DNA from 2 places in the Enterobacter cloacae complex sp. IR5418 genome. Region 2 is predicted to be linked to the other one. Evidence: predicted binding sites of a transcription regulator. Region 2 holds the regulator's gene; the other holds the start of a gene.
The links. The regulator Fur, encoded in region 2, represses iron uptake genes when iron is present. The targets are predictions, from matches to a motif close to ATAATAATGAGAACNACTATCAA.
Positions count from the first base shown of each region.

Region 1: gpmA (2,3-diphosphoglycerate-dependent phosphoglycerate mutase) is a predicted target of Fur. The motif match lies at 9,127-9,149, and genes of this name have one in related genera.

Region 1 covers NZ_JBMKHS010000004.1:158,015-173,199, forward strand. The annotation lists gene modC (molybdenum ABC transporter ATP-binding protein ModC) at 1-184, opposite strand, end outside; gene modB (molybdate ABC transporter permease subunit) at 184-876, opposite strand; gene modA (molybdate ABC transporter substrate-binding protein) at 873-1,649, opposite strand; gene ACOTX7_RS05405 (AcrZ family multidrug efflux pump-associated protein) at 1,828-1,980, opposite strand; gene modE (molybdenum-dependent transcriptional regulator) at 2,108-2,896, shown strand; gene modF (molybdate ABC transporter ATP-binding protein ModF) at 2,964-4,436, shown strand; gene galE (UDP-glucose 4-epimerase GalE) at 4,638-5,654, shown strand; gene galT (galactose-1-phosphate uridylyltransferase) at 5,664-6,710, shown strand; gene galK (galactokinase) at 6,714-7,862, shown strand; gene galM (galactose-1-epimerase) at 7,856-8,899, shown strand; gene gpmA (2,3-diphosphoglycerate-dependent phosphoglycerate mutase) at 9,173-9,925, shown strand; gene aroG (3-deoxy-7-phosphoheptulonate synthase AroG) at 9,987-11,039, opposite strand; gene ACOTX7_RS05450 (protein YbgS) at 11,344-11,703, shown strand; gene zitB (CDF family zinc transporter ZitB) at 11,803-12,741, shown strand; gene pnuC (nicotinamide riboside transporter PnuC) at 12,738-13,457, opposite strand; gene nadA (quinolinate synthase NadA) at 13,480-14,523, opposite strand; tRNA gene ACOTX7_RS05470 (tRNA-Lys) at 14,854-14,929, opposite strand; tRNA gene ACOTX7_RS05475 (tRNA-Lys) at 15,071-15,146, opposite strand; tRNA gene ACOTX7_RS05480 (tRNA-Val) at 15,150-15,185, opposite strand, start outside.
Region 2 covers NZ_JBMKHS010000002.1:320,562-335,746, forward strand. The annotation lists gene nagB (glucosamine-6-phosphate deaminase) at 13-813, opposite strand; gene nagE (PTS N-acetyl glucosamine transporter subunit IIABC) at 1,139-3,088, shown strand; gene glnS (glutamine--tRNA ligase) at 3,258-4,925, shown strand; gene chiP (chitoporin ChiP) at 5,374-6,789, shown strand; gene chiQ (ChiQ/YbfN family lipoprotein) at 6,837-7,163, shown strand; gene fur (ferric iron uptake transcriptional regulator) at 7,267-7,713, opposite strand; gene fldA (flavodoxin FldA) at 8,004-8,534, opposite strand; gene ybfE (LexA regulated protein) at 8,690-8,977, opposite strand; gene ybfF (esterase) at 9,106-9,879, opposite strand; gene seqA (replication initiation negative regulator SeqA) at 10,063-10,608, shown strand; gene pgm (phosphoglucomutase (alpha-D-glucose-1,6-bisphosphate-dependent)) at 10,633-12,273, shown strand; gene potE (putrescine-ornithine antiporter) at 12,418-13,731, opposite strand; gene speF (ornithine decarboxylase SpeF) at 13,728-15,185, opposite strand, start outside.

The DNA.
Region 1 (15,185 bases), on a different contig from region 2:
AGACGCGGTTATTTAACACAATACGGCCAGACTGGGGACGCGTCAGGCCGCTAATCGCATTAATCAGCGACGTTTTACCTGCCCCGGACACGCCAAAAATGGCGGTGATACCGCTGGCAGGCAGCGTTTCGTTCAGCGTCAGGGTGTGGTTGCCCAGGGTTTGCGTAAAATTGAGTTCCAGCATCACGGTTTCCCCATCCGTTCACGGCTGAGGCGCGCCAGCCACTCGGACACCAGCAGCGAGACCAGGGCGAGCACAATCGAAATAATACACAGCCGGGCCGCCGCACCTTCGCCGCCCGGCGTCTGAATCAGGGTATACATGGCCGACGGGATGGTCCGCGTCTCGCCGGGAATGTTCGACACAAAGGTGATAGTCGCACCAAACTCGCCCAGCGAGCGGGCGAAGGCTAACACCGTACCGACGATAATACCCGGTAGCGTGAGCGGCAGCGTGATGGTGAGAAAGACCCGCCAGCGGCCAGCGCCGAGCGTGCGGGCGGCCTGCTCTAGCCGGATATCCACCCCTTCCAGCGCCAGGCGGATAGCGCGCACCATCAGCGGGAAGGACATCACCGCCGCGGCCAGCACCGCACCACGCCAGCTGAAAGCAAAGGTCAGGCCGAACCAGTCATACAACCATTCGCCAATGAAACCGCGCCGCCCCATGGAGATCAGCAGCAGATATCCAACCACCACAGGCGGTAAGACGAGCGGAAGATGGAGAACACTGTCGAGCAGGGCTTTGCCTGGAAACTTCACGCGAACCAGTAACCAGGCAAAGAACACCCCGAAGGGCAAACTCAGCGCAACCGCCAGGGAAGAGACTTTCAGGCTCAGCAGCACGGCCTGCCATTCAGGTTCGGTCAATATCATTCGTGAGTCGTAAATCCGTAACGTTTAAAGATAGCGGACGCTTCCGGCCCCTTCAGGTAGTCAACGAAGGCCGTCACGGTCGCATTTTTATGTCCATCAACTATCGCAACAGGATATTCCACTTTCTTATGCGAGTCTTCCGGGAAGGTGCCTACCACCTTCACACCTTTACTGGCGACGGCATCGGAGCCGTAAACAATCCCGAGTGGGGCTTCGTTACGCTCCACCAGCGCCAGCGCGCCGCGCACATCTTCTGCGGGGGCCAGTTTCGGCGATAAGGTCTCCCATGCGCCCAGTTTTTGCAGCGCTTCTTTCGCATAAATCCCGGCAGGAACATGCTCCGGGTCGCCCACCGCCAGACGGCCGCCGTTGAGCAGACGGGTCCAGTCCGTCTGTTTGTTAATGGCGATGTCACCCTGCTTACCGTTTACGGGCGCGACCACCACCAGGCTATTTCCCAGCAGCGTTTCGCGGGTAGCCGTTTCAACAGACTTTTTCTCAACCGCATAATCCATCCATTTCTGATCGGCAGAGATGAACAGATCCGCAGGCGCCCCCGCTTCGATCTGGCGAGCCAGCGTAGACGAGGAGGCAAACGACGAGACGACCTCGACGTTTTTCTCTTTTTTGTATACCGCAGCAATATCCTGCATCGCGTTAGTCAGCGACGCCGCCGCAAAGACCGTGATTTTTCCTTCATCCGCCAGCGCGTGGCCGGTGAGAGAGAGCGTCAGCGTTGCCCCTGCAAAAAGGCGTACCCATGAACGTGCCATTTGAATCTCCTGTGCGTATCGTTATATACAAACAAATATAACGATATATCGCAGGCGTTCCTAGCGCTAAATCGTACCCATTAATGCGTAAACGCAAGGAACGTTGTAAAAGATATCGGCGGGAGAGGGATAAACTTGAGAGCAAAACGCCCGGGCTGGCCGGGCGTTTTGGAGGAAATCATTGCTGCTTTTTAGGCTGGTCTCGACGATGACCAATGTTCGAAAAGACGTTGAACACTTCACCCAGGCCGTAGATGGCACCGAGGATGATAGCCATCACTACTGGCACCATGATTACCGCGAATACCAGACTTTTCAACAACTCTAACATGGTTTTCTCCAGATCTTGTGAACGGCTTATTCTACCCTGAAAAGTAAGAAAAACATCCCCTTTTGTGCGGTGCGCTTTCCGCCCCCGGGCATTTGGGTCACAATAGCCTTTTTGCCAGGACACTGTTATGCAGGCCGAAATTCTCCTCACCCTACGACTTCAGCAGAAGCTTTTCGCCGATCCGCGGCGCATCGCCCTGTTAAAACAAATAGAACAAACTGGCTCGATTAGCCAGGGGGCCAAAAACGCCGGCATCAGCTATAAAAGCGCCTGGGATGCGATTAACGACATGAACACCCTGAGCGAACACACGCTGGTGGAGCGCGCCACCGGCGGGAAAGGCGGCGGCGGCGCCGTGTTGACGCGTTACGGGCAACGTCTGATCCAGCTCTACGATTTACTGGCGCAGATCCAGCAAAAAGCATTTGATGTGTTGAGCGATGACGACAATCTGCCGCTGGACAGCCTGCTGGGCGCCATCTCCCGTTTCTCCTTGCAGACCAGCGCCCGTAACCAGTGGTTTGGTACGGTGACCGGGCGTGACCATTCGCAGGTGCAGGAGCATATTGAGATCCTGCTCGCGGACGGCACGACGCGCCTGAAGGCCGCCATCACCGCACAAAGTGGTCAACGCCTTGGGCTGAACGAAGGTAAGGACGTGCTGGTATTACTCAAAGCCCCCTGGATCAGCATCACGCTTAATCCTGAGCAGGCCGCAGAAGCCGATAACCAGCTACGCGGACGTATCAGCCACGTCGAACGCGGTGCAGAACAGTGTGAAGTGCTGATGACCCTGCCGGATGGACAGCTGCTCTGCGCCACCGTGCCGGTGAACGACGCCACCGAATTAGAAGAAGGTGCTGTGGTGACCGCATATTTCAATGCAGACCGGGTAATTATCGCCACATTGTGCTAAGCGCATTGACAACCCTGCTAACAGTGAGTATCCCTGACATCTGTTGCTGCAAAAAATGGGATAACACATGCCATCATTGCATATTTCGCAAGGCACGTTTCGTCTTAGCGATACCCGTACCTTAACGCTGCCAGAGTTGACCCTGCGCGCCGGAGAAAGTTGGGCGTTTGTGGGCACGAACGGCAGCGGAAAATCGGCGCTGGCCCGCGCTCTGGCGGGTGAATTAACCCAGCTGAAGGGTGAACGCCGGTGCACCTTTACCCGGCTGACGCGCCTTTCCTTTGAACAGCTGCAAAAGCTGGTCAGCGATGAGTGGCAGCGTAACAATACCGATTTGCTCAGCCCCGGCGAAGAAGATACCGGCCGCACGACGGCGGAAATTATCCAGGATGAGATAAAAGATCCTGCCCGCTGCCAGCAGCTGGCGGAGCAATTTGGCATTACCGCCCTGCTTAACCGTCGCTTCAAATACCTCTCTACCGGCGAGACGCGCAAAACGCTGCTGTGCCAGGCGCTGATGAGCGAGCCGGAACTCCTGATCCTGGATGAACCCTTTGACGGGCTGGATGTGCAGTCCCGCGCGCAGCTGGCAGCATTGCTGGCGACGCTCAACCAGCAGGGATACACCCTTGTACTGGTCCTTAACCGCTTTGATGAGATCCCGGATTTCGTACACTATGCGGGCGTGCTGGCAGACTGTAGCCTGACCGAAACCGGCGAGAAAGCCGTGCTGCTGCGGCAGGCGCTGATTGCACAGCTGGCGCACAGTGAAAAACTGGACGGTATCGCCCTGCCGGAGCCGGATGCGCCTTCGGCACGCCACGGGCTGGATCCCGCTCAGCCGCGCATTGTGCTACGCGACGGGGTGGTTGCTTACGACGATCGCCCTATTCTTCATCACCTCAGCTGGAAGGTTAATCCTGGCGAGCACTGGCAGATCGTCGGCCCTAACGGGGCGGGTAAATCCACGCTGCTGAGCCTGATCACCGGCGATCACCCGCAGGGATACAGCAACGATCTGACCCTCTTTGGCCGTCGGCGCGGCAGCGGGGAAACCATCTGGGACATCAAAAAGCACATCGGCTATGTCAGCAGCAGCCTGCATCTGGACTACCGGGTGAGCACCTCGGTGCGAAACGTGATCCTCTCTGGCTTCTTTGACTCTATCGGTATTTATCAGGCGGTATCCGACAAGCAGCACAAGCTGGCGCAGCAGTGGCTGGATATTCTGGGCATGGATAATCGGATAGCCGATGCGCCATTCCACAGCCTGTCGTGGGGGCAGCAGCGGCTGGCACTGATCGTCCGCGCGCTGGTCAAACACCCTACGCTACTGATTCTGGACGAGCCGTTGCAGGGGCTGGATCCGCTTAACCGTCAGCTGATCCGCCGCTTTGTGGATATCCTGATTAGCGAAGGTGAAACCCAGCTGCTGTTTGTGTCCCACCATGCGGAGGATGCGCCATCCTGCATCACCCATCGGCTGGAATTTGTCCCGGACGGCGAGCATTACCGCTACCTGCTAAGCAAAATCGATTAACCTCTGGAGGGCGCTGCCCTCCGCTTTTCAGACAACCTGCAACAACACATCTCTATCTCTTTGATCTACAATGCACTCACTCTTTTAAAAAGCGGGTGTGAAAACCAGTGTAAACGATACCACTATTTTATCCCATGTCACACTTTTCGCGTCTCTGATATGCTATGGTTAATTCATACCATAAGCCTAATGGAGCGAAATATGCGAGTTCTGGTAACAGGTGGTAGCGGTTACATAGGAAGTCATACCTGTGTGCAACTGCTGCAAAGCGGCCACGATGTCGTCATTCTTGATAACCTGTGCAACAGTAAGCGCAGCGTGCTGCCGGTCATTGAACGCCTTTCGGGTAAACAGCCGACTTTCGTGGAAGGCGACATCCGCAATGAAGCGTTGATGACGGAAATCCTTCACGATCACGCGATTGAAACCGTTATCCACTTCGCCGGCCTGAAAGCGGTTGGCGAATCGGTGGCAAAACCGCTTGAGTACTATGACAACAACGTCAACGGTACCCTGCGCCTGATCTCCGCCATGCGTGCGGCGAACGTGAAAAACTTTATCTTCAGCTCCTCCGCCACCGTCTACGGCGATCAGCCAAAAATCCCTTACGTTGAAAGCTTCCCGACCGGTACGCCGCAAAGTCCGTACGGCAAAAGTAAGTTGATGGTGGAGCAGATCCTCACCGACCTGCAAAAAGCCCAGCCGGAGTGGAGCATCGCGCTGCTGCGCTACTTCAACCCGGTTGGCGCGCATCCGTCAGGGGATATGGGCGAAGATCCGCAGGGCATTCCTAATAACCTGATGCCCTATATCGCGCAGGTTGCCGTAGGGCGTCGCGAATCCCTGGCGATTTTTGGTAACGATTATCCCACCGAAGATGGCACCGGCGTACGCGATTACATTCACGTGATGGATCTGGCCGACGGCCACGTGGCGGCAATGCAGCAGCTGGCAGATAAACCGGGCGTGCATATTTACAACCTCGGCGCCGGGATCGGCAGTAGCGTACTGGATGTGGTGAATGCCTTCAGTAAAGCCTGCGGCAAGCCGGTGAATTATCACTTCGCGCCCCGCCGTGACGGCGACCTCCCGGCTTACTGGGCCGATGCCACCAAAGCGGATAAAGAGCTTAACTGGCGTGTCACCCGCACGCTTGATGAAATGGCACAGGATACCTGGCACTGGCAGTCACGCCATCCGCAGGGGTATCCGGACTAAGGATTTGTCATGACGAAATTCAATCCCGTCGATCACCCCCATCGTCGTTTTAACCCGCTCAGCGGGCAATGGATTTTGGTTTCACCGCATCGCGCCAAGCGCCCCTGGCAGGGGGCGCAAGAGACGCCTGCCAAACAGACGCTGCATCAGCACGATCCGGACTGCTTCCTCTGTCCAGGCAATACGCGCGTGACGGGCGATAAAAACCCCGATTACACAGGCACTTTCGTTTTTACTAACGACTTTGCCGCGCTGATGACCGATACGCCGGACGCGCCGGAAAGCCACGATCCGCTGATGCGCTGCGAAAGCGCCCGCGGTACCAGCCGCGTGATCTGCTTCTCTCCCGATCACAGCAAAACGCTGCCGGAGCTGAGCGTTGAGGCGTTGAAAGAGGTGGTTACTACCTGGCAAACGCAAACGGCGGAGCTGGGCCAGACCTACCCGTGGGTGCAGGTGTTTGAAAATAAAGGCGCGGCGATGGGGTGCTCAAACCCCCATCCGCACGGTCAGATTTGGGCGAACAGCTTCCTGCCAAATGAAGCCGAGCGTGAAGACCGACTGCAAAAAGCGTATTTCACCGAGAACGGTTCGCCGATGCTGGTGGATTACACCCAGCGTGAGCTGGCGGATGGCAGCCGTACCGTGGTGGAAACCGCGCACTGGCTTGCGGTAGTCCCTTACTGGGCGGCGTGGCCGTTTGAGACGCTGTTACTGCCTAAAGCCCATGTTCAGCGCATCGCGGACCTCAACGACGCCCAGCGTGACGACCTTGCGCTGGCGCTAAAAAAACTGACCAGCCGTTACGACAACCTCTTCCAGAGCTCTTTCCCCTACTCCATGGGCTGGCACGGCGCGCCGTTTAACGGCGAAGAGAATCAACACTGGCAGTTACATGCACACTTCTACCCGCCGCTGCTGCGTTCTGCGACGGTACGTAAATTCATGGTGGGCTATGAAATGCTGGCGGAAACCCAGCGTGACCTGACGGCGGAACAGGCGGCAGAACGTCTGCGTGCCGTTAGCGACGTCCATTATCGCGAATCAGGAGTCTAAAAAATGAGTCTGAAAGATAAAACACAATCCCTGTTTGCTGAGAAATTTGGCTACCCTGCCACCCATGTTATCCAGGCGCCAGGCCGCGTTAATCTGATCGGCGAGCACACCGACTATAACGACGGTTTTGTCCTGCCCTGTGCCATCGACTACCAGACGGTGATCAGCTGTGCGAAACGCGACGATCGTCACGTGCGGGTGATCGCTACGGATTACGACAACGAAATTGACGAATTTTCTCTCGATGCGCCGATCGTAACCCACGACAGCCAGCAGTGGTCGAACTATGTTCGCGGCGTGGTGAAGCACCTGCAAAAGCGTAACAAGAATTTCGGCGGGGCCGATCTGGTGATCAGCGGCAACGTGCCGCAGGGGGCGGGATTAAGCTCTTCTGCATCACTGGAAGTGGCGGTCGGCACCGTGTTCCAGCAGCTTTATCATCTGCCGCTGGACGGGGCGCAGATCGCCCTCAACGGTCAGGAAGCGGAAAACCAGTTCGTGGGCTGCAACTGCGGCATTATGGATCAGCTGATTTCCGCGCTGGGTAAGAAAGAACATGCTTTGCTGATTGACTGCCGCTCCCTCGGGACCAAAGCGGTTCCGCTGCCGAAAGGTGCGGCGGTGGTGATCATCAACAGTAACTTCAAACGCACCCTGGTGGGCAGCGAGTACAACACCCGCCGCGAACAGTGCGAAACCGGCGCGCGCTTCTTCCAGCAACCAGCCCTGCGTGATGTCTCACTTGATGAATTTAACAAGGTTGCTCACGAGCTGGATCCGGTTGTCACGAAGCGCGTGCGTCATATACTGACGGAAAATGCCCGTACCGTAGAAGCCGCCTCCGCGCTGGCAAAAGGTGATCTGAAACGGATGGGCGAGCTGATGGCAGAATCGCATGCCTCAATGCGTGACGATTTCGAAATCACCGTGCCGCAAATTGACACCCTGGTGGAAATTGTAAAAGCCACAATTGGCGACAAAGGCGGCGTACGTATGACCGGCGGTGGGTTTGGCGGGTGCGTCGTCGCCCTGGTGCCGGAAGAGCTGGTCCCTGCCATTCAGGACGCCGTGGCTAAACAGTACGAAGCCAAAACGGGCATCAAAGAAACTTTCTATGTCTGCAAAGCATCACAAGGAGCCGGACAGTGCTAAACGAAACACCTACACTCGCACCGGATGGTCTGCCGTATCGCCTGTTAACCCTGCGCAACAGCGCCGGGATGGTGGTTACGCTGATGGACTGGGGCGCAACGTTACTTTCTGCCCGCGTACCGATGCCTGACGGCAGCGTGCGCGAAACCTTGCTCGGCTGCGCATCGCCCGAGCAGTATATCGAGCAGACCGCGTTTCTGGGCGCATCCATCGGCCGCTACGCCAACCGCATCGCCAGAAGCCGGTTTACGCTGGACGGCGTAGAGTATTCCCTGCTTTCAAGCCAGGGTGAAAATCAGCTGCACGGCGGCCCGGAAGGATTTGATAAACGTCGCTGGAAGATTGTGCAGCAAAATGACGGTGAGGTCTGGTTCTCTCTGGACTCCCTCAACGGAGACCAGGGCTTCCCGGGCAATCTCACCGCAACCGCGCGCTTCACCCTGACTGAAGATAATCGCATCGCCATTGAGTACCGCGCCACGGTCGACAAGCCGTGCCCGGTCAACCTGACCAACCACGCCTATTTCAACCTTGACGGCAACCAGACCGATGTTCACAGCCACAAACTTCAGATCCTAGCGGACGCGTATCTGCCGGTCGATGAGATGGGTATCCCTTATCAGGGGCTGAAGCCAGTTAGCGGTAATAGCTTTGATTTCCGCCAGCCGAAAACCATCGCCCAGGATTTCCTCAATGATGACGATCAGCGTAAGGTGAAAGGCTACGACCACGCTTTCCTGTTGCAGGCGAAAGGCGATCTTTCTCAACCTGCCGCACAGGTCTGGTCGGCTGATGAGAAGTTACAGATGACGGTCTACACCACTGCCCCTGCCCTACAGTTCTACTCCGGTAACTTTCTGGAGGGGACAACGGCGCGTGAACATGACGCCTACAGCGCCTGGCAAGGACTGGCGCTGGAGAGCGAGTTCCTGCCGGACTCGCCTAACCATCCTGAATGGCCGCAGCCGGACTGCGTGCTACGTCCGGGTGAAGAGTACGTGAGCGTCACCGAGTATCATTTCATTCCGCGCGCTTAATGTCCGGCGGCGCTACGCATGTGCGGGCCTGCGAATGAAGGCCGGATAAGCGAAGCGCCATCCGGCAAAAAAGCCAGCCCTCCCGACGAGGGCTTTTTTCTGCTCCGCTTGCTGAAAATAGCGGCGATCGCAGACAAAATCATAACCCTTGATTCACATGCATCTTACACTCTCGAACTATTTTCGCTATGGTTAGGGTTAAGCGTTGCTGCTGGCACAGTCACGGCAATATAATGAGAATTGTTATCATTCAAAATGCTTGAGGAGTAAGAAATGGCTAATACTAAGCTTGTCCTGGTGCGCCACGGCGAAAGCCAGTGGAACAACGAAAACCGCTTCACCGGTTGGTATGACGTTGATCTGTCCGAGAAAGGCGTGAGCGAAGCAAAAGCGGCAGGTAAGCTGCTGAAAGAAGAAGGCTTCACCTTTGACTTTGCTTACACCTCTGTGCTGAAACGTGCCATCCATACCCTGTGGAACGTTCTGGACGAGCTGGATCAGGCCTGGCTGCCGGTTGAGAAATCCTGGAAACTGAACGAGCGTCACTACGGTGCGCTGCAAGGTCTGAACAAAGCGGAAACCGCAGAAAAATACGGTGACGAGCAGGTTAAGCAGTGGCGTCGTGGTTTTGCAGTCACGCCTCCAGAGCTGAGCAAAGATGACGAGCGCTACCCGGGTCACGATCCGCGTTACGCGAAGCTGACTGAGGCTGAACTGCCGCAGACCGAAAGCCTGGCGCTGACCATCGACCGCGTTGTGCCTTACTGGAACGAAACCATTCTGCCACGCCTGAAAAGCGGCGAGCGCGTCATTATCGCTGCTCACGGTAACTCCCTGCGTGCGCTGGTGAAATACCTGGACAACATGGGCGAAGATGAGATCCTCGAGCTGAACATCCCTACCGGCGTGCCGCTGGTGTACGAGTTCGACGAAAACTTCAAGCCAGTTAAACATTACTACCTGGGTAACGCCGACGAAATCGCTGCAAAAGCGGCGGCCGTGGCGAACCAGGGTAAAGCGAAGTAATATTCGCCAGACATAAAAAAAGCGTGGAGCAATCCACGCTTTTTTATTGCCCGCGACAAACTTAGCCGCGACGCGCTTTTACCGCATCCGCCAGCTGACGGAGGATCGCATCGGTATCGTCCCAGCCAATGCAGGCATCCGTCACGCTCTTACCGTAGACCAGCGGCTCGCTGCCCTCCAGGTTCTGGTTGCCTTCCACCAGATGGCTCTCAATCATTACCCCAATCACTGCGCGTTCACCGCTGGCGATTTGCTGACAAACATCTGCGCCGACTTCCATCTGCTTTTTGAACTGTTTGCTGGAATTCGCATGGCTGAAGTCGATCATCACCTGCGGCGGCAGACCTGCTTTTTCCAGCCCGGCCTTCACCTCTGCCACGTGTTTAGCGCTGTAGTTAGGCTCTTTACCGCCGCGCAGAATGATATGGCAATCGCCGTTACCGCTGGTGTTCACGATAGCCGAGTGGCCCCACTTGGTCACCGACAGGAAGCAGTGCGGCGCGCCAGCCGCATTGATGGCATCAATGGCGACCTTAATAGTGCCATCAGTGCCATTTTTGAAACCCACCGGGCATGACAGGCCAGACGCCAGCTCGCGGTGCACCTGAGATTCAGTCGTACGCGCGCCAATAGCGCCCCAGCTCATCAGGTCTGCCAGATACTGCGGGGTGATCATATCGAGGAATTCACCGGCAGCAGGCAGCCCGCTGTCGTTAATTTCCAGCAGCAGCTTACGCGCAATACGCAGGCCGTCGTTGATCTGGAAACTGTTGTCCATGTGCGGATCGTTGATCAGCCCTTTCCAGCCCACGGTGGTACGCGGTTTTTCGAAATAAACGCGCATCACGATTTCCAGTTCGTCTTTCAACTCCTCACGCAGGGCCAGCAGACGCGACGCATACTCTTTGGCCGCAGCAGGATCGTGAATGGAGCATGGGCCAATCACCACCAGAAGACGATCGTCGCTCCCTTTGAGGATCTTGTGGATCGCCTTGCGGGCATGAGACACCGTGTTGGCGGCATTTTCGGTGGCGGGGAATTTTTCAAGGAGCGCTACGGGAGGTAATAACTCATTGATCTCTTTAATGCGTAAATCGTCGTTCTGATAATTCATCTTCTTTCCGGCTCTGCCATATCTTTAGTAATGAAAGCAATGCTTTCAATCTAACTTGTCGGCCCCGAAGTGTAAACGGGCTTTTACACTTCACGCAGATAATTCCTGGAATTCAGCTAAAATACGCAACAAAATAGCGAAAAATGAGATCTGGCCTAAACTTTTTACTTGTAACGACTGAATTTAAATATTTCTACGCGATTCCATCCTGACATAACTCGGGAAACTGGGATCTTTCGCCACTGAACAAGATGCACTGTTGGAGAATGTTATCCAGCGTAACGATAAGAACAGGAGCACCATGATGAAAATGACGAAACTGACTACGCTTTTCCTGACGGCAACCCTTACCCTGGCAAGCGGTAGCGTACTGGCAGCCGATACCGGCTCTTCCGGCAGCAACGGCGACGCGAATGCCGCTGCCGAAGCGGGCCAAGTTGCGCCGGACGCAAAACAGAATATTGCGCCGAATAATGTTGATAACAACAATATCAACACGGGCAATACCAATACCGGCGGTACGAACACCGGCACGATGAATCATGACGGTATGAGCACTGACGAGGTTCATAAAAACTCAATGTGTAAAGACGGCAAATGCCCGGACCCGAATGACAAAGTGGGCAGCGATGCCGATACCAAAACAGACGGTACGACTCAGTAACCTTCTGTAAGGTAAAAGAGGGAGAGCGAATGCTCTCCTTTTTTATTTAAGCTCTTAAAAACGCTACACTAAAAATAATAATAAATCAGGAACGATACCATGGCGCACTCCCACTCCCATCCTCCCGCTGCTGGCGATGAAAATGCCAAACGGCTTCTGCTGGCCTTCGGCGTCACCGCCACCTTTATGATCATAGAAGTGATCGGCGGGCTGATATCCGGCTCTCTGGCGCTGCTGGCCGATGCCGGGCATATGCTGACTGACGCTGCCGCGCTCCTGTTTGCTCTGCTGGCCGTGCAGTTTGCCCGTCGCCCTCCCAATGCCCGCCACACCTTTGGCTGGCTCAGACTGACCACGCTTGCTGCCTTCGTGAATGCGATTGCACTGGTGGTGATTACTATTCTTATCGTCTGGGAGGCTTTTCAGCGCTTTCGGCATCCCCAACCGGTAGCCGGAACAACGATGATGGTCATCGCCGTTGCCGGGTTGGTCGCCAATATTCTGGCGTTCTGGATATTGCACCGCGGCAGCAGCGAAAAAAATCTGAACGTGCGGGCCGCGGCGCTTCATGTGCTGGGCGATCTGCTGGGTTCTGTGGGTGCCATCGTAGCGGCGCTGATTATTATGGGCACGGGCTGGACCCCTATCGACCCGATTCTTTCCGTGCTGGTATCGTGCCTGGTATTGCGCAGTGCCTGGCGGCTATTGAAAGAGAGTGTTAACGAGTTGCTGGAAGGCGCTCCCACGTCGCTGGATATTGGCGAGCTAAAACGCAATCTGTGTCGCTCCATTCCTGAAGTTCGTAACGTTCACCACGTTCACGTCTGGCTGGTGGGAGAGAAACCGCTTATGACGCTGCACGTTCAGGTTATCCCGCCCCACGATCACGATGCGTTGCTTGAGCGTATTCAGCACTTCCTTGAGCATCACTACGAAATTGCCCACGCCACCATTCAGATGGAGTATCAGCCGTGTAACGGGCCAGACTGTCACCTGAACGAGGCGCAGTCCGGCCATTCACATGCCCATCACCATTAACGGGAAAGCGCGCGAGAGCCACGCTCACGCGCGCTGTTAATCCACATACGGCTGCCGTTCAGGGCAATGAAGGTCAGCAGCATGTACTCCAGCGACATGGCATACACGCCCTGACGGGCAAAAATCACCACGCTTATCACGTTAATGACTACCCACAGCAGCCAGTTCTCCACGTATTTACGGGTCATCAGGATCATCGCGGCAATCGACAGCACCATCATGCTGGAATCCCAGAAGGGGAAGGCATCCGGCTGAAGTTCAGGCATCGTCACGTTTAATCCCAGACCCGACATCACCGAGACCGCCACGCGCGTCAGGAAGGCAAATACCGAATCAATAAAGACCGTCATAAAGCCAATAGCCACCACGCAGGCAGCGAACCAGGCGATGGCTTTTGGCAACGGTAGCCAGCGGATTTGTAGCTCCGCCTCCTGCTGACTGTTTTGCCGCGACCAGGCATACCAGCCATAGATATTGGCCGCGAAAAAGAACACCTGTAGAAGCAGGCTGGCGTAGAGCTGGATCTGGAAGAAGATAATCGCAAACAGCGTGACGTTAATCAGCCCGAACGCATAGTTGCTGATCTTCTCAAGGCTGGCCAGCCAGATACAGAGTAATCCGGCCAGCGTCCCTACCGCTTCAATCCACGACAGGTCATAGCCGCCCGCACCAATCGGGATATGAACCAGGATGTTCTGTGTGCTAAAAAAATCCATTTTTTCTCCGGGGCGTAATGAGTTAAGTACGTAGTGTAGCCGCAAAATCCAGCATACGGTTAAGCGGAATTAACGCGCCTTCACGCAGGGTGGCATCCACGTGGATTTCATGCGCTGCGCCACCGTTCTCCAGCCCCTCCGCAATCGCCTTGAGTCCATTCATCGCCATCCACGGGCAATGCGCGCAGCTGCGACAGGTCGCCCCTTCTCCGGCGGTCGGCGCTTCGAGCAATACTTTTTCCGGCACGGCCTGCTGCATCTTGTAGAAGATACCGCGGTCGGTCGCCACAATGAGCTGTTTGTGCGGCAGGGTTTTCGCGGCATGTATAAGCTGGCTGGTGGAGCCGACGGCATCCGCCATGTCGACGATGGACTGCGGGGATTCCGGGTGCACGAGAATGGCGGCGTCCGGGTATAACCCTTTCATGCGTGTCAGTGCCTGGGTCTTAAACTCGTCGTGAACGATACAGGCACCCTGCCAGCACAGCACATCCGCACCGGTCTGTTTTTGCACGTAATTTCCCAGATGGCGATCGGGCGCCCAGATGATTTTCTCCCCCAGGCTGTCCAGATGTTCAATCAACTCAACGGCGATACTGGACGTCACTACCCAGTCTGCCCGGGCCTTTACAGCAGCGGAGGTGTTGGCGTAGACCACAACGGTACGGTCGGGGTGGGCATCACAAAAGGCGGTGAACTCGTCAATCGGGCAACCGAGGTCGAGGGAACATTCAGCGTTCAGCGTCGGCATCAGAACCGTTTTTTCCGGGCTGAGGATTTTTGCCGTTTCCCCCATAAAACGAACGCCCGCGACCAGCAGCGTGGAGGCAGGATGTTTAGCACCGAAACGCGCCATCTCCAGGGAGTCTGAGATACAGCCGCCCGTCTCTTCCGCCAGTTGCTGAATTTCCGGGTCGGTGTAGTAATGCGCCACCATCACCGCATCACGCTCTTTAAGAAGGCGCTTGATTTTCTCACGATAAAACTGCTTCTCATCCCGGCTTAGCGGAGCAGGCTTCGGCGGGAAGGGATAGATTGCGGTTTCGGGATTAAACATCACACTCATTATGGCTTCTCGTTTTGCTGGCTTAACAATATTGCCTTTCTTTTGCATGAGATAACAAAAATGAGGCAATGGTGTTTTATATACTAAACAAGATAGCGAATCTGAGGGGAAATGTCATCGGGAATTGATGCTGGCGGCAATTGTCGGGTGGCGGCTTCGCCTTACCCGACCTACAAAGCACGGGCGAACGACAGATAGCAAAAAGGCGCCTTTAGGGCGCCTTTCTACATTGGTGGGTCGTGCAGGATGACTCGGCTTCGCCTCGCCCTTCGGGCCGTTGCTAAAGCAACGTTATCCTTCACGTTTAATATCTGAGTAAGACATTAAAATTGGTGGGTCGTGCAGGATTCGAACCTGCGACCAATTGATTAAAAGTCAACTGCTCTACCAACTGAGCTAACGACCCATTCGGGTGTTGCCTGAATTATCACTCGGAACCAATAAAATTGGTGGGTCGTGCAGGATGACTCGGCTTCGCCTCGCCCTTCGGGCCGTTGCTAAAGCAACGTTATCCTTCACGTTTAATATCTGAGTAAGACATTAAAATTGGTGGGTCGTGCAGGATTCGAACCTGCGACCAATTGATTAAAAGTCAACTGCTCTACCAACTGAGCTAACGACCCGAGTGGTGGGTGATGACGGGCTCGAACCGCCGACCCCCT
Region 2 (15,185 bases):
GCGGTTATTCAATTACAGACCTTTAATGTTCTCAGCTTCCAGCTCGTTGAAGTATTTCAGCGTTTTCACTTTCAGCTCCATGGTGGACGGTTCGTCACACACGACAACCGCTTTTGGATGCAACTGTAAGCAGCTGATCGTCCACATATGGTTCACGTTGCCTTCAACGGCAGCCTGAAGCGCTTGCGCTTTCACCGCGCCCAGCACCAGAATCATCACCTCTTCGGCATCCAGCAGCGTGCCCACGCCCACGGTCAGGGCGTATTTAGGTACCTGATTGACGTCGCCGTCAAAGAAGCGGGAGTTAGCCACACGCGTGTCATGGGTCAACGTTTTAATACGGGTGCGGGAAGCCAGTGACGATGCCGGTTCGTTGAACGCGATGTGACCGTCGTTGCCCACGCCGCCCATAAACAGGTGGATTTTACCGTAGGAACGGATTTTTTCTTCATACTGACGGCATTCTGCGTCAATATCAGGCGCGTTTCCATTCAGCAGATTAATGTTTTCCGCCGGAATATCAACGTGATCGAAGAAGTTGCGGTGCATAAAACTGTGGTAACTTTCCGGATGTTCCTTTGGCAGGCCGACATATTCGTCCATGTTGAAGGTTACAACGTGTTTGAAGCTAACCTGGCCCGCTTTGTGCATTTCAACCAGAGCTTTATACGCGGTCAGGGGTGTACCGCCGGTTGGAAGACCGAGAACGAAAGGACGATCGGCTGTTGGTTTGAACGCGTTGATGCGGTTAACGATATGACGTGCAGCCCATTTTCCGACTTGTTCAGCTGTTGCCAGGGGAATCAGTCTCATTATTCACCTCTAAAGTTTAAGTAAAAGTGGGCGGATGATTAGTGCAACCTGAACTAAGCGTAACCTGGAACCTTTCAGGCCGGATCAATCCGTCTTGATTTTTTGAATGATAAAATAAGTTTTCGTCGTTAGCCAGCGAAAGGGAGGGTTTAATACGATATTTGGTGACAATAATCACAAAAAATAGGTGTTTAATTTGCGATACGAATTAATTTTTCACACACTCACACTGCCAGTGAATCATCAACTGTATCTATCGTTCGTGACACAATAAAAACATAGTTTATGCGCGAGTCTTAACAATGGGTCTCGTAGGGGGAATAGGATGAATATTTTAGGTTTTTTCCAGCGCCTCGGTAGGGCTTTGCAGCTCCCTATCGCCGTGCTACCGGTTGCAGCATTGCTGCTGCGATTCGGGCAACCCGATCTTCTTAACGTGCCGTTTATTGCCCAGGCAGGCGGCGCAATTTTTGACAACCTGGCCCTGATTTTCGCCATCGGTGTGGCGTCAAGCTGGTCAAAAGACAGCGCTGGTGCCGCGGCACTGGCAGGGGCTGTCGGTTACTTCATCCTCACGAAAGCGATGGTAACCATCAACCCTGAAATCAACATGGGTGTGCTGGCAGGTATCATTACCGGTCTGGTCGGTGGTGCCGTGTACAACCGTTGGGCGGGTATCAAACTGCCTGACTTCCTGAGCTTCTTCGGCGGTAAACGTTTTGTGCCGATTGCGACGGGCTTTTTCTGTCTGATCCTCGCAGCCATCTTTGGCTACGTGTGGCCACCGGTGCAGCATGCTATCCATGCGGGCGGCGAGTGGATCGTGTCTGCGGGTGCAATGGGTGCGGGCATCTTCGGTTTCATTAACCGTCTGCTGATCCCAACCGGTCTGCATCAGGTACTGAACACCATCGCGTGGTTCCAGATTGGTGAGTTCAGCAACGCGGCTGGCGCGGTGTTCCACGGTGATATCAACCGCTTCTACGCAGGCGACGGCACCGCGGGCATGTTCATGTCTGGCTTCTTCCCAATCATGATGTTTGGTCTGCCTGGCGCTGCGCTGGCAATGTACCTGGCTGCGCCGAAAGCGCGTCGCCCAATGGTTGGCGGGATGCTGCTGTCCGTTGCGATCACCGCTTTCCTGACCGGCGTGACCGAGCCACTGGAATTCCTGTTCATGTTCCTGGCTCCGCTGCTGTATCTGATGCACGCGATCCTGACTGGTATCAGCCTGTTCGTCGCCACCCTTCTGGGTATCCATGCTGGCTTCTCCTTCTCCGCAGGCGCTATCGACTATGTGTTGATGTACAACCTGCCAGCGGCAAGCAGCAACGTCTGGATGCTGGTGGTGATGGGCCTGGTATTCTTCGTTATCTACTTCGTCCTGTTCAGCGCGGTTATTCGTATGTTTAACCTGAAAACGCCGGGCCGCGAAGATACGAAAGACGATGTGGTGACCAGTGAAGCAAACAGCAATACCGAAGAAGGTTTAACCCAGCTGGCAACCAGCTACATTGCCGCTGTAGGCGGTACTGACAACCTGAAAGCGATTGATGCCTGTATTACCCGTCTGCGTCTGACCGTAGGTGACTCTGCACGCGTGAGTGATGCAATGTGTAAACGCCTGGGCGCGTCGGGTGTGGTGAAACTGAACAAGCAAACCATCCAGGTTATCGTGGGTGCGAAAGCCGAATCGATCGGCGATGAAATGAAAAAAGTGGTTGCCCGTGGGCCGGTTGCTGCCGCCTCAACGGACAGCGCGCCAGTAGCTGACGCGCCGGTTGCAAAACCGCAGGCGGTGCCAAATGCGGTGACCATCGCTGCGCTGGTCTCTCCGGTGACAGGTGACGTTGTTGCGCTTGAGCAGGTGCCTGACGAAGCGTTCGCCAGCAAAGCGGTCGGTGACGGCGTGGCGGTGAAACCAACGGACAAAACCGTGGTCTCTCCGGCAGCTGGTACTATCGTGAAAATCTTCAATACTAACCACGCGTTCTGCCTCGAAACCGAAAAAGGCGCGGAGATCGTTGTCCATATGGGTATCGATACCGTTGCGCTGAACGGTCAGGGCTTTACTCGCCTGGTGGAAGAGGGTGCCGAAGTGGTGGCAGGTCAGCCGATTCTGGAGATGGATCTGGATTACCTCAATGCCAATGCGCGCTCCATGATTAGTCCGGTCGTGTGCAGCAACATCGACGACTTCAGCGGTCTGGTGATCCAGGCGCAGGGTCAGGTGGTTGCAGGCCAGACGCCACTGTATGAGATTAAAGGCAAGTAATCGCTCCTGAGTAGAGTCATGCCTTAAGCGGCGGGGGATATCCTCCGCCGCTTTTTTTTGCAGCATTTGCCCCCATTATTTTCTTCCGGGACGTTTTAAGGGTTGTCACTACGTCCGGGTTATAAGATCATATGCCGTTATACGTTGTTTACGCTTTGAGGAATCCACGATGAGTGAGGCAGAAGCCCGCCCGAGTAACTTTATTCGTCAGATCATCGATGAAGATCTGGCCAGTGGTAAGCACACCACAGTCCACACGCGTTTCCCGCCGGAGCCAAATGGCTACCTGCACATTGGTCACGCCAAATCGATCTGCCTGAACTTTGGTATTGCGCAAGACTACCAGGGGCAGTGCAACCTGCGTTTCGATGACACCAACCCAGTAAAAGAAGACATCGAATACGTTGAGTCGATTAAAAACGACGTGCAATGGCTGGGCTTTAACTGGTCTGGCGATATCTGCTACTCCTCTGACTATTTCGATCAGCTGTATGCCTATGCGGTTGAACTGATCAACAAAGGTCTGGCGTACGTCGACGAACTGTCTGCTGACGAAATCCGTGAATACCGCGGTACGCTGACTCAGCCTGGCAAAAACAGCCCGTTCCGCGACCGCAGCGTGGAAGAGAACCTGGCGCTGTTTGAAAAAATGCGTGCTGGTGGCTTTGAAGAAGGCAAAGCGTGTCTGCGCGCCAAAATCGATATGGCGTCTCCGTTCATCGTGATGCGCGATCCGGTGCTGTACCGCATTAAGTTCGCGGAACACCACCAGACCGGTAACAAGTGGTGCATCTATCCGATGTACGACTTCACCCACTGCATCAGCGATGCGCTGGAAGGCATTACGCACTCGCTGTGTACGCTGGAGTTCCAGGACAACCGTCGTCTGTATGACTGGGTGCTGGATAACATCACCATTCCTGTGCATCCGCGCCAGTACGAGTTCTCTCGTCTGAACCTGGAATACACCGTCATGTCCAAGCGTAAGCTGAACCTGCTGGTGACCGACAAGCACGTCGAAGGCTGGGACGACCCGCGTATGCCGACCATCTCTGGCCTGCGTCGTCGTGGTTATACTTCTGCGTCCATTCGTGAATTCTGCAAACGTATTGGCGTCACCAAGCAGGACAACACCATCGAAATGGCGTCTCTGGAATCCTGCATTCGTGAAGACCTGAACGAAAACGCGCCGCGCGCGATGGCCGTGATCGATCCGGTTAAGCTGGTTATCGAAAACTACCCGCAGGGCGAAAGCGAACTGGTCTCCATGCCTAACCATCCGAACAAACCGGAAATGGGCACCCGCGACGTGCCGTTCAGCGGTGAAATCTGGATCGACCGTGCTGACTTCCGCGAAGAAGCCAACAAGCAGTACAAGCGTCTGGTGCTGGGTAAAGAAGTGCGTCTGCGTAACGCCTATGTGATCAAAGCCGAGCGCGTAGAGAAAGATGCGGAAGGTAACATCACGACCATCTTCTGTACGTACGACGCAGAGACGCTGAGCAAAGATCCGGCTGATGGTCGTAAAGTGAAAGGTGTAATCCACTGGGTGAGCGCACAGCATGCGCTGCCGGTTGAGATCCGTCTTTACGATCGTCTGTTCAGCGTGCCTAACCCAGGTGCTGCGGAAGACCTCCTGGCGGTTATCAACCCTGAGTCGCTGATTATCAAGCAGGGTTATGCCGAGCCGTCTCTGAAAGCCGCTGAAGCGGGCAAAGCGTTCCAGTTCGAACGTGAAGGCTACTTCTGCCTGGACAGCCGTTACAGCACGGCAGAAAAACCGGTATTTAACCGTACCGTCGGTCTGCGTGATACATGGACTAAAATCGGCGAATAATAACGCTGCTCTGGTCAAGGAGAAACAAACGCCGCTTATTGCGGCGTTTTTTTTATTTAATGATCATGGTATTAAGCCAGGGCTTAAAGATAAGCCGCTAAAATATCAGGTCAATGTAGTGCTACTTATTTTTCTAAAAAAAGTTTGTATTTTTACGAAATATAAAGAGGATGAAAAATAAACAGCAAATACCTGCGCGACCCGATGAAATTTCTGATATTTCCACGCCAATCCTCGCTCTCCTCTAAATGTTACAAAGTACTACGAATTATGTGCACTTCGTCATAATCCTGACTTTTGCCCACGGAAAAGCATTGATAATTCGCGTCGCGAAAAATAACCTAAAGACGGTAGTTAATTCGAGGGTATTTCTGACTACCCCTGACCTTTTGGTCTTTTCTGTTTTTCGCCGTTTAAGGCGTTTTAATTCGTGAAAGAGGAATAATCTATGCGTACGTTCAGTGGCAAACGTAGTGCGCTGGCGCTGGCTATCGCCGGTGTGACAGCAATGTCGGGCCTGGTGGTTGCACCAGAGGCAAAAGCAGCAGGTTTCATTGAAGATTCTACCCTCACGGGCGGTGTTTATTACTGGCAGCGTGAGCGTGACCGTAAAGACGTTGCGGAAGATAAATACAAAACTAACCTTTCTCACTCCACCTGGAACGCCAACCTGGATTTCCAGTCAGGCTATGCCGCCGATATGTTTGGTCTGGATATTGCGGCATTCACGGCAATCGAAATGGCTGAAAACGGCGACAGCGGCCACCCGAACGAAATTGCGTTCTCCTCCAGCAATAAAGCCTATGACGAAGACTGGTCCGGTGATAAAAGCGGTATCAGCCTGTATAAAGCGGCTGCAAAATTCAAATACGGCCCGGTGTGGGCACGTGGGGGCTATATTCAGCCAACCGGTCAAACGCTGTTAGCGCCGCACTGGAGCTTTATGCCGGGTACCTACCAGGGCGCGGAAGCCGGGGCTAACTTTGACTACGGCGATGCGGGCGCGTTGAGCTTCTCCTATATGTGGACCAACGAGTACAAAGCACCGTGGCACATTGAGATGGACAAGTTCTACCAGGGCGATCGTAAAACCAAAGTGGATTATCTCCACTCTTTGGGTTTGAAATACGACTTTAAAAATGACTTTGTCCTGGAAGCAGCGTTTGGTCAGGCTGAAGGCTACATGGATCAGTACTTTGCTAAAGCATCGTATAAATTCGATATCGCTGGCAGCCCACTCTCTACCAGCTATCAGTTCTATGGCGCACGTGACAAAGCCGATGCGCAAAATAACTTAAGGACTAATGATGAGGTCGCGCTGGCCAACGACTTATATGACGGTACTGCCTGGCTGCAAGCCTTAACGTTTGGCTATAAGATCGGCCAGGTGGATCTGCGCCTTGAGGGTACATGGGTTAAGGCTGACGGTAATCAGGGCTTCTTCCTGCAACGCATGACGCCAACCTACGCTTCATCAAACGGACGTTTAGATATCTGGTGGGATAACCGTTCTGATTTCAACGCCAATGGTGAAAAGGCGGTGTTCTTCGGCGCGATGTACGACCTCAAAAACTGGAACCTTGCAGGATGGTCCGTTGGGGCGTCCTACGCTTACGGTTGGGATGCTAAACCAAGCAGCGCGCCGATCTACGATCAGAGCCAGCGCCTGAAAGAGTCTGCCTATAGCCTGGATGCTGCCTATGTCCTCCAGGATGGCCGTGCCAAGGGAACCATGTTCAAGCTGCATTTCACTCAGTATGACAACCACTCCGATCTGCCAAGCTACGGCGGGGGATATAACAACATCTTCCAGGATGAGCGTGACGTGAAATTCATGGTCATTGCGCCATTCACAATCTTCTGATGAACACGCTGGCGGGTGAAGTCCCGCCAGCATGGAGACTGCACATGATGAAAAAATGGGTAATCGTTGCGCTGCTGGCATCGGGGCTGGTGGCGTGTGCGCAGGATCAGGCGCAGAAAGAAGACTCCCGTCTGAAGGAGGCGTATAGCGCCTGCATCAATACAGCACAAGGATCGCCAGAGAAGATTGAAGCCTGCCAGAGCGTGCTGAATGTGCTGAAAAAAGAGAAAGCGCATGAGCAGTTTGCGACGCAGGAAAGCGTTCGCGTGATGGATTACCAGGCCTGTATTCAGGCGCGTAAAACCGGTAACGATCAGGAAGTGGCGAAGCGTTGCGATAAGATCTGGGACGAGATACGCAATAACAACAAATAAGTTATTTTCACGCCCGGTGGCGCTGCGCTACCGGGCTTTTTATTGCCCAAAAAAGGCAAAAAAAAAGCCAACCTTACGGCTGGCTCAGAGTATGTACACTCGCTTATTTTGCGTCGTGCGCATGTTCATTTTCACGGCAATCACCTTCAGCGCAGTGACCGTACAGGTACAGGCTGTGGTTGGTCAGGCGGATGCCATGACGGGCGGCGATTTCACGCTGGCGTGATTCAATGGAATCATCGCTGAATTCAATGACCTTGCCACAGTCGAGGCAGATCAGGTGATCGTGGTGGTGCTGCTGAGTCAGTTCGAACACGGATTTACCGCCTTCGAAATTATGACGAGTAACAATGCCCGCGTCATCAAACTGGTTCAGCACACGATAGACGGTTGCCAGCCCAATCTCTTCACCCATATCGATAAGACGCTTATAAAGGTCTTCCGCACTGACATGGTGATTGTCTGGCCCCTGAAGCACTTCAAGGATTTTTAACCGAGGAAGCGTTACTTTCAGGCCAGCTTTCTTTAATGCGGTATTGTTGTCAGTCATGCGGAATCTGTCCTGTTGCTAAACGATTCACTTCAAAAGAAGAAGTGACAGAAAATGCACTTGGGATAATGCGTCTCATTATAGAACTGCCATGGCTAAATGAAAACTGCAAGTCTCAAGCAAAGTATGCTTATAAAAACGTGGTATCACCAACAAACTTGTTCGATGGCACCCACTTTTTACCAGGGGGATATTGTACAGGTCTGGACAAAAAAGTTAAAAGTTTGTAGCAATTAATTTAATCGGTTTTACCTGGAAACGGGCGCAACCGGAGTTGCGCCGCAGGGAAATCAGGCGTTAAGGATATCGTCCAGGTTCAGCTCTTCACGAACCTGCTTAACCCATTTTTCAACACGCTCAGCGGTCAGCTCTGGCTGACGGTCTTCATCAATGGCCAGGCCAACGAAGTGATCGTCATCGGCCAGCCCTTTGGACGCTTCGAAGTGGTAACCGGCTGTTGGCCAGTGACCGACGATCGCCGCACCGCGTGGCTCAATGATGTCGCGAATGGTGCCCAGCGCATCACAGAAATACTCTGCATAGTCTTCCTGATCGCCACAACCGAACAGGGCAACCAGCTTGCCGTTGAAGTCTACTTCTTCCAGCGTTGGGAAGAAATCGTCCCAGTCACACTGTGCTTCACCGTAGTACCAGGTCGGGATGCCCAGCAGCAGGATGTCATAGCCCTCGAGATCTTCTTTGCTGCTCTTGGCGATGTCATGCACATCAGCAACGTCTTTACCGAGCTGTTTTTGAATGTTTTTTGCGATATTTTCAGTATTGCCGGTATCACTGCCAAAGAAAATGCCGATGATTGCCATGAGTAAAATAACCTCTTGAAACTTAATGGTATGGTGGCGCAAATTGTCCACGGATAAGGGCAATAATAGCAGAACAGGCAACCCTGCGGAAACAGCTATCACGCAGGACTGCACTCTGTGCTACATGAAAAAGGTAATATTGGGGATTTTCTGACTCACGCCTTGCCGCGTAACGTCTCAAGCTGGGCGATCAGCATCTCTTCGATCAGTTCGCTGCGGCTGATGTTGCGCGCGTCAGCTAACTCGTTAAGCGCATCGACGGCATCGGCATTCAGCTTCAGTTCGACACGCTTAAGTCCACGATTTTTATCGCGTTTAAGCTGGTTGCGTTTATTGATACGCAGCTGTTCATCGCGCGAAAGCGGATTCGTTTTCGGTCGTCCCGGTCGACGCTCATTCGCGAACAGATCTAGTGTCGTACGGTCCGTTTGTTCTTTGGCCATGATTCTGAGACTTCGGGGGAAACACGCCGCCCTGCTAATGCCCGGGCGATAAGCGCGCCATCATACATTACCCAAATCCACACGCCAACGACTGGAAGCCCGTCGGCTTCCGGTCGCTGGCTTTTTAATCAATTCGCAGTATCAGTAAGATAGCGGCGAATGGCGCGCAGGACGGCATCCGGTTTTTCCGCGTGTACCCAGTGCCCGGCACCGGCAATGGCGTGAGCACGGGCCTGCGGGAACTGTGCCAGCAGCGTGTCTCGGTACGCGTCAGTAACGTAAGGGGAGTTGCCGCCGCGAATAAAGAGGGTAGGGTGTGGCCAGGCGGGCACGGTTTCCCAACCCACAATATGCGAATACTGATCCCAGAGCACCGGGACGTTAAAGCGCCATTGTCCGTCAACAAACGATTTCAGCAGGAACTGCACCACGCCTTCTTCATCGAGATGTTCGCGCATAACGGTAGCCGCTTGCTGGCGTGTGGAGACGCCTGACGCCGTCACGGCGTTGATTGCAGCGAAAATCTCATCGTGACGACGAACGTCGTAATTGACGGGGGCCACGTCAATGACCACCAGCCCGGAGATCCGCTCAGGGGCCAGCGCAGTGAGCGCCATCACCGCTTTGCCGCCCATTGAATGCCCGATGAACGTCGCTTTCTGGATATCGTTCGCATCGAGGGTGTCACGCAGATCCTGCGCCATGGCGGCGTAGGTCATCTCCTCCGAGCGCCCGGAAAGTCCGTGATTGCGCATATCAACCTGGAGGATCTCGTGATCGGTCACTAAATCGCGCGCCAGCACGCCCAGGTTATCCAGGCTACCAAACAGGCCGTGAACCAGTACGATGGGAGAATTATTGTTCGGCGATTGTGCAGTTTGCGCTCGGGTATTCAATTTCATGGCAAAGTTCTTTTTTTAGGTTTGTCAGGTTAGGGTATCATGTTGACCATTCTGCCGCCCGGGGGCAAGGATCCAGTTTAATCCGACTTTTGCCGCCAACCTGGTTTGACGCTATCCGCTGTTGGGATTTGACCTTATAATCTCAACGACTTGTATTCAGATAAGATATCGCACTGGATTAAGATGAAAACAATCGAAGTTGATGACGAACTCTATCAGTATATTGCCAGCCAGACGCGGCATATTGGGGAGAGCGCGTCTGACATTTTACGGCGCATGCTTAAAATTTCCGCCGCCTCACAGCCCACTCCTGTCACTAAAGATGTCGTGTCTCAGCCGAGCGTTGTTGCACAAGTAAAACCTGCCGTCATGCCGGCAAAAGACAAAGTGCGCGCGATGCGCGAGCTGCTGCTGTCCGATGAATATGCAGAGCAGAAAAAGGCGGTTAACCGCTTTATGCTGGTGCTGTCTACACTTTACTCTCTGGATCACAAAGCATTTGCTGAAGCGACAGAGTCGCTGCACGGTCGCACGCGCGTTTACTTTGCAGGCGACGAGCAGACCCTGTTGCAAAATGGCAACCAAACCAAACCCAAACATGTTCCCGGTACGCCATACTGGGTGATCACCAACACCAATACGGGCCGCAAGTGCAGCATGATCGAACATATCATGCAATCCATGCAGTTCCCGGCGGAATTGATCGAAAAGGTTTGCGGTACAATTTAACCCTTGCATCAGAAGGACCAGGCAATGGCAAATCACAGCCGTGCAGGACAACCTGCACAACAACGCGATTTGATTAACGTCGCTCAACTGACCGCGCAGTACTACGTGCTGAAACCGGTCGTGGGCAACGCAGAACACGCAGTGAAGTTTGGTACATCTGGCCACCGCGGCAGCGCGGCGCGCCATAGCTTTAACGAACCGCACATTCTGGCCATTGCTCAGGCCATCGCGGAAGAGCGCGCCAAAAATGGCGTCACCGGTCCGTGCTATGTAGGGAAAGATACCCACGCCCTGTCTGAACCTGCTTTTATCTCCGTACTGGAAGTGCTGGCGGCGAACGGCGTAGACGTGATTGTTCAGGAGAACAACGGTTTCACGCCAACGCCTGCGGTGTCTAACGCTATTCTGGTACACAACAAAAAAGGTGGCGCGCAGGCTGACGGTATTGTCATCACCCCGTCCCACAATCCACCGGAAGATGGCGGCATCAAGTACAACCCACCTAACGGTGGTCCGGCAGATACCAACGTCACGAAAGTGGTGGAAGATCGTGCCAACGCGTTGCTGGCTAACGGTCTGAACGGCGTGAAGCGCATCTCGCTGGATGAAGCCATGGCCTCCGGTCATGTGAAAGAGCAGGACCTGGTGCAGCCGTTTGTGGAAGGGCTGGCGGATATCGTTGATATGGCCGCGATCCAGAAAGCTGGCCTGAAACTGGGCGTGGATCCACTGGGTGGCTCCGGTATCGAATACTGGAAACGCATTGCTGAGCACTACAAGCTCGATCTGACCATCGTGAACGATCACGTTGATCAGACGTTCCGCTTTATGCACCTGGATAAAGACGGCGCAATCCGTATGGACTGCTCCTCCGAATGCGCAATGGCTGGCCTGCTGGCGCTGCGCGACAAGTTCGACCTGGCGTTTGCCAACGACCCGGACTACGACCGCCACGGCATCGTCACCCCGGCAGGGCTGATGAACCCGAACCACTACCTGGCAGTGGCGATCAACTACCTGTTCCAGCACCGTCCGCAGTGGGGCAAAGAGGTGGCTGTAGGTAAAACGCTGGTTTCTTCCGCCATGATTGACCGCGTGGTCGATGCGCTGGGTCGCAAGCTGGTGGAAGTGCCGGTGGGCTTCAAATGGTTTGTTGACGGTCTGCACGACGGCAGCTTCGGCTTCGGCGGTGAAGAGAGCGCGGGGGCATCGTTCCTGCGCTTCGACGGTACCCCATGGTCAACCGACAAAGACGGCATCATCATGTGCCTGCTGGCGGCGGAAATTACCGCAGTTACGGGTAAGAACCCGCAGGAACATTATAACGAACTGGCGGAACGTTTCGGCGCGCCAAGCTATAACCGTATTCAGGCTGGCGCCACGTCTGCGCAAAAAGCTGCTCTGTCAAAACTCTCTCCGGAAATGGTCAGCGCCAGCACCCTGGCAGGTGACCCTATCACCGCGCGTCTGACGGCAGCACCGGGTAACGGCGCATCCATCGGCGGCCTGAAGGTGATGACCGAAAACGGCTGGTTCGCCGCGCGTCCATCCGGTACGGAAGATGCGTACAAAATCTATTGTGAAAGTTTCCTCGGCGCTGAGCACCGTCAGCAGATTGAGAAAGAAGCGGTAGAGATTGTCAGCGAAGTGCTCAAAAACGCATAAGTCGTGTTCTGGTGCGGGCTGATGCCCTCACCCCGGCCCTCTCTCACGAGGAGAGGGAGAAAACATTAAAAACGGCAACCTCAGGGTTGCCGTTTTGCATTGACTTCGTAGGCCCGGTAAGCGTTAGCGCCACCGGGCTTTTTTTTAGCTATGTTTGTTCTTCAATTCAAATCTCGGCGACACCAGACCGTACAGCGTCCAGCCCATAAACGTCACCATTGCTCCGTACAGCATCGCCTCCTGACCGGAGGAGTAGAGCGCGTAGAAGCTGTAAATCGCCCCAATCAACGCCACAATATTCGCCGCCCGCGCTTTGCGCGGATCCACCTTCGCCACCTTCTGAATGATCACCAGCGCCGCCATCGACAGAATGTACGGAATGATGTTCGTCACCACCGCCAGGTTGACCAGCACGTTGAACTGGCTGTTCAGCGACGGGCTGATGGTCATGAGCGACAAACCGCTCTGGAAAATCACAATCGCCAGCATACCCTGCACCGGCGCATCCGCTTTGGTGACGCGGGAGAAAATTTTCGGGAAGTAGCCTTCGTCAGCCGAAGATTTAAACACCTGCGCAATGGTGAACTGCCAGCCGAGCAGCGAGCCGCAGCAGGACATCACCATCAGTCCCATGATCACTTTCCCGACTTCCGGCGTAAACATCTGCGCAAACGCCAGCCCGAACGGGGCCGTGGAGTTAGCCAGATCCATATTGGGTACAATCCCCGCAATCACGTTGGTCGAGATGATGTAGATCACCGCCGCCCCCAGCGTTCCGCCGAGTACCGCGATCGGCACGTTTTTCTCCGGGTTTTCCACCACTTCCGCATTCGCACAGGCCGACTCCAGACCGAGGAAAGCCCACAGCGTCATGGCGATGGACGATCCCACGGCGGTGAAGAACGGCACGTGGTGAGGATTCCAGGAGTTGGCGTACAGCGTCGGGCTGAACCAGAACCAGCCGATGATGCACAGACCGACCACCGGGATGATCACGCCCCAGACGGTGATGCTGCTGAGTTGTCCGGTAATGCGCGCGCCGCCAAAGTTAGCGACGGTGCAGATCCACAGCACGCCGATGGTCGCCAGCCCAATCTGCACCGGCGTCAGCGTCGCGCCAAACAGCTCCGTGCCGTAACCGACGGCGGAAATGGCAATCGCCACGTTGGCGATCAGCAGCGACACGCCGTAGGTGTAGTTGGCCATAAAGTTACCGGACTTACCGAACGCATATTCGGCATAGCCCCCCATCCCGCCGGACTTGCGGCTGAACATGCCGCACTTGGCAAACGCCCACGCCAGCGCCATCGAACCCACGGCGGTAACAAGCCAGGAGATAATCGAAATCGTCCCTACTTCAGTGAGCTTGGTGGGCAGCATGATGATCCCGGAACCCATCATATTTACCATGGTGAGAATAGTGAGTTGCACCACGCCCATCTTGTTGGCCTTACTCATAATTTTTCTCCTTTCAGCAGCGATGGCTGAGCGGCAGGTTGTTTGATGACATAGCAGCGCACCTCTTTGCGACCGTCACACTCCTCGACGTAAACCCCCTGTAACTCTGGGGCAAAGCCCGGCAGCAGATTGATCCCCTCTTCCAGCGCGGCAAAATAGCGCAGCACGGAACCGCCCCAGACTTCCCCCGGCACCACGCACAGCACCCCCGGTGGGTAAGGCAGCGCACCTTCCGCGGCGATACGGCCTTCTGCATCGCGCAGGGACACCAGTTCAACCTCACCGCGCAGATAGGCATAGTTCGCCTCCTGCGGATCCATCATGACGCGCGGGAAGTGAGACTTGCGGAACATCTCTTTTTGCAACTGTTTCACGTTGTGGCGGGCGTAGAGATCGTGCATCTCCTGGCAGATCTGGCGCAGGGTATAATCCGCATAACGTTCCGGATGTTGCTTACAGAGAGAGGGCAGAACCTCTTTCAGCGGCACATCGCTCTGGAGCAGTTTTTCAAAGCGCACCAGTTGGGCGACGAGCTGCTGCAATTTACCCATGTCCTCCGCCGGGGTGAGCAGGAAAAGAATGGAGTTGAGGTCGCATTTTTCCGGCACGATGCCGTTTTCACGCAGGAAGTTGGCGAGGATGGTGGCGGGCACGCCGAAATCATCGTACTCACCGGTGCGGGCGTTGATGCCCGGCGTGGTCAGCAGCAGTTTGCACGGGTCGATAAAGTACTGGTGTTCGGCATATCCCTCAAAGGCGTGCCAGCGTTCGCCCGGCACGAAATGGAAGAAGCGCAGATCGGTGGCAATGTCCGCCGTATCCCAGCTTTCCCACGGACGACCATCCACCGTCTCCGGCACAAACGGGCGAATAAACTGACAGTTCTGAAGGATCATTTTACGCGCTTCGATACCCGTCACCACGCAGTCCATCCACATGTTGCGCCCACTTTGCCCCTCGTGCATGCGGGCGTTAATATCCAGGGCGGCAAACAGCGGATAAAACGGGCTGGTGGAGGCGTGCATCATAAAGGCGTTGTTGAGACGCTTATGCGGAACATAGCGCGACTGGCCTTTGATGTGGCTGTCCTTCTTATGGATTTGCGAGGTTTGCGAGAAACCCGCCTGCTGCTTATGCACCGACTGGGTAACCAGAATGCCCGGATCGTTTTCGTTCAGCTCCAGCAGCAGCGGCGAGCAGTCGGCCATCATCGGGATAAACTGCTCGTAACCCACCCAGGCGGAGTCAAACAGAATGTAATCGCACAGGTGACCAATCTTATCCACCACCTGACGGGCGTTATAGATGGTGCCGTCGTAGGTGCCCAGCTGGATCACCGCCAGGCGGAACGGACGTTCATCCCGCGCGCGGCCAGGCGCGACCTCTGACACCAGCTCCCGCAGGTAGCGCTCTTCAAAACAGTGTGCGTCAATCCCGCCGATAAACCCGTACGG